DNA from 2 places in the Myceligenerans cantabricum genome. Region 2 is predicted to be linked to the other one. Evidence: predicted binding sites of a transcription regulator. Region 2 holds the regulator's gene; the other holds the start of a gene.

Region 1 (3,398 bases), on a different contig from region 2:
CGTCCACCAGCGCGGACACCCGTCCTGACCAGGCAGCGCTGTTCACCTGGCGCGGCCGTCCGGGCTCTTGCTGCGCCCCGCCGCCCCCGGGCAGCGCGCGCAGGTGGCCGCGACGCGAACCCTCCGGCTCGGACGGCGCGCCCCCGACCGCGCCGGACGCCGACGACGCGGGCCGGTTCGAGCTCTCCGCGGCAGCGACACCCGACCTGAGCTCCGACCCGGCCTGCGGATCGGCATCGTCACGCTCACCGGCCGCGGCCCGGCCGGCGGGGGACGACGACGAGTCCCGGTCCCTCGGTGAGAACTCCTCCGGCTCGTCCGACTGCACCGTGGCGAGCTCCTCGGCGCTCGCCTCGATCGCGGCCCGGGCGGCGTCGCCCGGCGCGTGCCCCTCCAGCGTGAGTCGCCGCATGACGAGGAGTCTTGCCACGTCATCGGGGGTGTAGCGCCGATGGGAGCCCGCGGTGCGGCCCGACGGGCCCAGCCCGTATCGACGGTCCCAGGTACGCAGGGTCGCGGGCGCGACCCCCAGGCGCTTGGCCACCGCCGCGACGGCGAGGCCGGGACTCGACGGGCGGGACCCGCCCTGACTCTGGGCAGGCCGCGTCGATGTCATGGAACCGATTCTGCCGAGACATGCAAAGGTTCGCCACCGATCCGCCCGGTGTGCCGCTTATCTCCGCATGTTTCAGGGCGATATCCACCAAACCTCGCCAGAGGTGGCGCGGTTCGTCACAACCTGAATCAGTAGCGCTGGCGCAAAAATGCCCCTTGAACAACTTCTGCACAACTTGTAGGTTGTTCGGCATGACGGAGATCTCGAGACTGCCCGGCCCGGTGATGGAGCTGTGGGAGTGGCAGTACCAGGGGGCATGCCGCGACGCGGACGACACGCTGTTCTTCCACCCCGAGGGGGAACGCGGGTCCACGCGTCGCCGTCGAGCCGAAGCAGCCAAGGCCATCTGCCGGTCCTGTCCGGTCATGATGCAGTGTCGCGAACAGTCGCTCCGAGTGCGAGAGCCGTACGGGGTGTGGGGGGCCCTCAGTGAGGACGAGCGGTCCGCCATCCTCGCCGGCAAGTCCGCGACCGCCTGACACGAAGGGCCCCGCACCGATCGGTGCGGGGCCCTTCGCAGCAGCAGGTCACGACGGCAGGACACCCCGTCGTCGTGACCTCCTGGGTCGAGGCTTCCTCAGCCTGCGACCACGGCGAGGATGTCGCGCGAGGAGAGGACCAGGAAGTCCTCGCCCGCGTACTTCACCTCGGTGCCGCCGTACTTCGAGTACAGGACCTTGTCACCCACGGCGACATCCACCGGCACACGGTTACCGCTGTCGTTCACGCGGCCCGGACCCACGGCCAGGACCTCGCCCTCCTGGGGCTTCTCCTTGGCAGTGTCCGGGATGACCAGGCCGGAAGCGGTCGTGGTCTCGGCCTCGAGGGCCTTGACAACGATCCGGTCCTCGAGCGGCTTGATGGGGACCGACACGTCGGACCTCCTCTTTCCTGAGCAGATCGAAGATCAGCTACGTTGACTGGTTTGCTCGAGCGTTCGGCGGACCGCCGTCGTCGCGGGTGCCGGCGGGCACGGAACATCTCGCGGCACCGCCGCGCCGGCCCAAGGGCCGTGCAGCGGTGACAACCCAAATCTAGGTCGGCGCTAGCACTCGGTCAAGGCGAGTGCCAGATCCGTGGGGCCGCCCCGGATGGTCGCACCCCGGCAGGCGAGTGGTGATATGTCGAACTGAGGACACTTCTCCTTCAGGGTCTCGCTATCAGCAGGGGCTTTATGGAAAGATCTGCCCATGGATGAGGCGATTCTGAGCAAACTTCTCAGTCCCGATGGCCGGGCGCTGCTGGGGGACCTCCCGCCGTACGACGAACGGGTCGCCATGCGCACCGCCACCACGCTTCGGGAGCAAGGCGTCGCGCCCGACCTCGCGGCCGCTGCTCTCACTCAGTCCCGCCTGCGCGCCAGGGCACGGACCAAGTTCGGCGAGCTCGCCGAACGCATGCTGTTCACCGCCGACGGCCTCGAGCAGGCGACCCGCCTGCTCGTCGCCACGCTCCACGCCGACCGGTTCACCGACGCCGGTGTGACCCACGTCGCAGACCTCACGAGCGGCATCGGCGCCGATGCCATGGCGTTCGCCGGGGCCGGGCTGCGCGTGCTGGCCACCGACCTGGACGAGGTGACGTCGCGGATCGCCGCCTGGAACCTCCGGCAGTTCCCCGAGGCCGAGGCGCGCAACGCCGACGGCCTGGCCCTCGACCTCCGGGCCGAGCACGTCGACGGCGTCTACGCCGACCCGGCACGCCGCACGCGCGCACGCGGCGGCGGTACCCGGCGCGTCTTCGACCCCCGCGCCTACGAGCCCGCGCTCGACAGCGTGTTCGCGCTGCGCGCGACCGTCCCCGCCCTGGGGGTCAAGGTCGGCCCGGGCATCCCGCACGAAGGGCTCCCCGAGGCCGCCGAGGCGCAGTGGGTCTCGGTCGACAACGACGTCGTCGAGGCCGGCCTGTGGTTCGGCCCGCTCGCGCCGGGCGGGCCCGGCCGCAGCGCACTGGTGGTCCGGACGTTCCTGGACGCCGACGGCAAGGAGCACACCCGGACACGCGTGCTGCGCGCCTCGGACCATCCGGACGGCGCGGCCCTGCAAGCCTCCACCGGCTCCGTCGGCGAGTACCTCTACGAGCCCGACGGCGCCGTGATCCGAGCCGGCCTCGTCGCCCACGCCGCCGCCGAGCTGGACGGACGCCTGGTCGACCCCACGATCGCCTACATCACGACCGACGCTCCGGCGCCGCTCGGCACCAACGGCTCCGCACCCGTCGCCACCGGATACCGGGTCCTCGACACGCTCCCGTTCGGGCTCAAGCGCCTCAAGGCGTACCTGCGGGAGCGCAACGTCGGGCGGCTGACGATCAAGAAGCGCGGCACGGCCGTCGTGCCCGAACAGCTGCGCAAGCAGCTCGTCCTGACGGGGACCGAGGAGGCGACGATCGTGCTGACGCGAGTCGCCGGCGCGCAGACGATCCTGCTGGTCGAGCCCGTTCGGGGCGGGGCATGACACGCCCCGAACCCGTGCCGTTCGGCACGTCACGGCGCTCCAGCATCGGCCTCGAGTGGGAGGTCGGGCTCGTCGACACCGGCTCCGGCGCGATGTCGCAGGTCGCCTCCCTGGTCGTCGACGAGCTGTCGCCCGGTGGCTCCGACCCGCGCATCAAGGTCGAGCTCCTGAAGAACACCGTGGAGATCGCCACGGGCGTGTGCGGGGACGTGCGCGCGGCCGGAGCCGACCTCGGCGAGCTGCTCGACCGGGTCGCCACGGCGGCCCAGGTCCGCGGTGCGGCGGTGGTCGGCGGCGCCATGCACCCGTCCGCACGCTGGGAGGAC
Region 2 (3,398 bases):
AACGTCAGGCCAGCGTCATGGGTGCCCGGCCCGCCGTCGGCCGGGTCGAGGACTTCACGATCCCCGGGCCCCGCCATCGCATCGCCCTGCGGGTGTACCAGGCGGACCCCGACGTCCCGCCCGGCGGCGTGCTCGTCTGGTACCACGGCGGCGGCTGGGTGGTCGGCGGCCTGGCCACCGCCGACCCGGTGTGCCGTTTCCTGGCGCTGAACGCCAACCTCGTGGTCGTGTCGGTGCGTTACGGCCTCGCGCCCGAGCACCCGTTCCCCGAGGGCGTCGACGACGCGATCGCCGCCTTCCGCTGGGTGCGCGCCAACTCGCGCCGGTGGCGGCCCGGGCTCGTGGACCTCCCGGTCGCCGTCGGCGGCGACAGCGCCGGCGGCAACGCCGCGGCGGTCGTCTCGAACGTGACGCGGCACGACGACGGCCCCCGGGGCGCGCGCACCGGCGCACCGGACTTCCAGCTGATGCTCTACCCGGCCACGGACGCGACCACCCGCTACCCCTCGGCCGCGACGTTCGACGGCTACGGCCTCGCCGCCCGGCGCGTCGACTGGTACCTGGAGCGCTACCTGACCGACTCCGGCCAGGCTCAGGACCCGCGCGTCTCGCCGATGGTCGCCGAGGACCTGTCCGGGGTGGCGCCCGCGCACGTCGTGGTCGCGGGCTTCGACGTGCTGCGGGACGAGGGGCTCGCGTACGCCGAGCGGCTGCGCGAGGCCGGCGTGCCGACCTCCGTGCAGGTGGCCACCGGTCACGTGCACGCCTTCGCGAACGCCACGGGTGCGAGCAGCAACGCGCGGCGGCACGTGGCGCGTGCGGCGAAGATCACGGAGGCCGCGCTGGCGCGGCGTCTCGCGCGTGCCGGTGCGGCCTGACGCCTGCTCCTGGCGGCGCGCTCCGGGCGGACGCGGCGCGCTCCGGAGTCCGCTCTGCGCGGCGGGCTTCGTCGATGTCGGTCACCCCGCGTAGGATTGGCACTCGACGAGCGAGAGTGCTGGGTGGAGGTGACTCATGAGCGACGTGCGCCGGCTCGACGTGCTGCGTGCCATCGTGGAGGACTATGTGCAGACGCAGGAGCCCGTGGGCTCCCGCATGCTCACGGAGCGGCACCGGCTCGGGGTCTCGCCCGCCACCGTACGCAACGACATGGCCGCCCTGGAGGACGCCGGGCTGATCGCCCAGCCGCACACGTCGGCGGGCCGCATCCCCACCGACAAGGGCTACCGGCTGTTCGTGGACCAGCTCGCCGAGGCCCGGCCGCTGACCCAGCCGCAGAAGCGGGCCATCGAGAAGTTCCTGTCCGAGGCGGTCGACCTGGACGACGTCATCGGGCGTTCGGGCCGGCTCATCGCGCAGCTCACCGGGCAGGTCGCCGTCGTGCAGTACCCGTCGCTGCGGCGTTCCGGGCTGCGCCACCTCGAACTCGTGCCCACCGGGGAGAACCGGCTGCTCGTCGTCGTCATCACCGACAACGGTCGCGTCGAGCAGCGTTTCCTCGACGTGCCGGACGACGTCGACGAGGCCGTGCTCGGCGAGCTGCGCGCGCGGCTCAACGCTGCCGCGGCGGGTCGCCGGCTCACCCAGATGGACGTGGCCTTCGGGGAGGTGGCCGACGCCGTCGCCCCGGAGCACCGGCCGCTCGTCGCCGCGATCGGCGAGGTCGTCAGCAGCGCGCTCGACGAGGAGCACGAGGAGCGGCTCGTCGTGGCCGGCCAGGCGAACCTGGCCCGCGCGGGCATGGGGTTCGACCACGGCCTGAGCCCGCTGCTGGAGGCGCTCGAGGAGCAGGTGGTGCTCCTGGGGCTGCTGACCGAGATGACCTCGGACGAGAACGTCGCCGTGAGCATCGGCCACGAGAACCGGCTGGCAGGGCTCACGCGCGCGTCCGTGGTGAGCACCGGCTACGGGTCCGACGGCGACCCGGTCGCGCTGCTCAGCTCCATCGGCCCGACGCGCATGGACTATCCGGGCACCATCGCCGCCGTCCGTGCGGTGGCCCGCTACCTCTCCCGGGTGCTGCCCACGTGAGCGCCCGGCCACCGAACTGCCCGCCCGACGACCAGATGCACCCGAGAAGCCGGGTGCATCACGGCCGTCGCGCACTTGCGTTGCCTTCAGACCCAGAGCGAGCGAAGAGAGACCTGTGACCGACTACTACGAGATCCTCGGCGTCCCGCGGGACGCCTCGCCCGAGCAGATCAAGAAGGCGTACCGCAAGCTCGCCCGAACCCTGCACCCCGATGTCGCCGGGGCAGAGGGTGAGGAGGAGTTCAAGGACGTCGCGCGCGCCTACGAGGTGCTCTCCAACCCGGAGAAGCGCCAGCAGTACGACATGGGCGTGGACCCGAGCTCCCCCGGCGGGGGCGCCGGCGGCGGCTTCGGCCAGGGCTTCGGTTTCCAGGACATCTTCGAGACGTTCTTCGGCGGCGGGCAGCCGAGCGGCCCGGTGCCGCGCGCCCGCCGCGGCAACGACTCGCTGGTGCGGCTCGACATCGACCTGGCCGAGGCCACGTTCGGGGTGAAGCGCGAGCTCCAGGTCGACACGGCCGTGGTGTGCACCACCTGCTCCGGCGACGGCGCGCGCCCCGGGACCTCGTCCCGTACGTGCGACGCCTGCCACGGGCGCGGCTCCGTGCAGCGCGTCGCCCGCTCGTTCCTGGGCCAGGTCATGACGACCGCGCCGTGCTCCGCGTGCGGCGGCTTCGGCACGGTCATCCCGGAGCCCTGCCCGGACTGCTCCGGCGAGGGCCGCGTGCGCTCCCGGCGCACCGTGACGGTGAACGTCCCGGCGGGCGTGGACACGGGGACGCGGATCAAGCTGTCGGCGCAGGGCGAGACCGGTCCGGGCGGCGGCCCGGCGGGCGACCTGTACGTCGAGATCCGCGAGAAGCCGCACGAGACGTTCGTGCGCCGCGGCGACGACCTGCACTGCACCCTCCCCGTCCCGATGACGGCGGCTGCCCTCGGTACGACGCTGTCGCTGGACACGCTCGACGGCGCGCAGGAGATCCACATCCGCCCGGGCACCCAGCCGGGCCAGATCGTCACGCTCAAGAGCCTCGGCGTGGGGCACCTGCACACCAGCGGGCGCGGCGACCTCAACGTGCACATCGAGGTCCAGGTTCCGACCGGCCTCACCGACCAGCAGACCGACCTGCTGCGGCAGCTCTCGGCGCTGCGCGGCGAGGAGCGCCCCGACCCGCGGCTCGCCGCCGCGCACCCGGGCGTCTTCTCCCGCCTCCGCGACAAGCTGTCCGGGCGCTGAGCCCGGTGAGTGCACGATGAGCGCCCCGGTCTTCCTCGCCGAGGGTGTGACGCTCGGCGAGTACGAGGTCGGGTCGCTGTTCGTGCTCGACGGCGCGGAGGGGCGTCACGCCGGCGTCGTGCAGCGTCGC

The links. The regulator HrcA, encoded in region 2, represses chaperone genes, less so after heat shock. The targets are predictions, from matches to a motif close to TTNGCACTCGNNNNNNNCGAGTGCNAA.
Region 1: groES (co-chaperone GroES) is a predicted target of HrcA. The motif match lies at 1,662-1,688, and genes of this name have one in related genera.

The regions. Positions count from the first base shown of each region.
Region 1 covers NZ_BAAHAJ010000004.1:544,848-548,245, forward strand. Annotated here, with positions in the region: gene ACYU96_RS04755 (MerR family transcriptional regulator) at 1-616, opposite strand, end outside; gene ACYU96_RS04760 (WhiB family transcriptional regulator) at 808-1,095, shown strand; gene groES (co-chaperone GroES) at 1,194-1,490, opposite strand; gene ACYU96_RS04770 (class I SAM-dependent methyltransferase) at 1,807-3,072, shown strand; gene ACYU96_RS04775 (glutamate--cysteine ligase) at 3,069-3,398, shown strand, end outside.
Region 2 covers NZ_BAAHAJ010000001.1:277,540-280,937, forward strand. Annotated here, with positions in the region: gene ACYU96_RS01335 (alpha/beta hydrolase) at 1-878, shown strand, start outside; gene hrcA (heat-inducible transcriptional repressor HrcA) at 1,015-2,031, shown strand; gene dnaJ (molecular chaperone DnaJ) at 2,147-3,268, shown strand; gene ACYU96_RS01350 (16S rRNA (uracil(1498)-N(3))-methyltransferase) at 3,285-3,398, shown strand, end outside.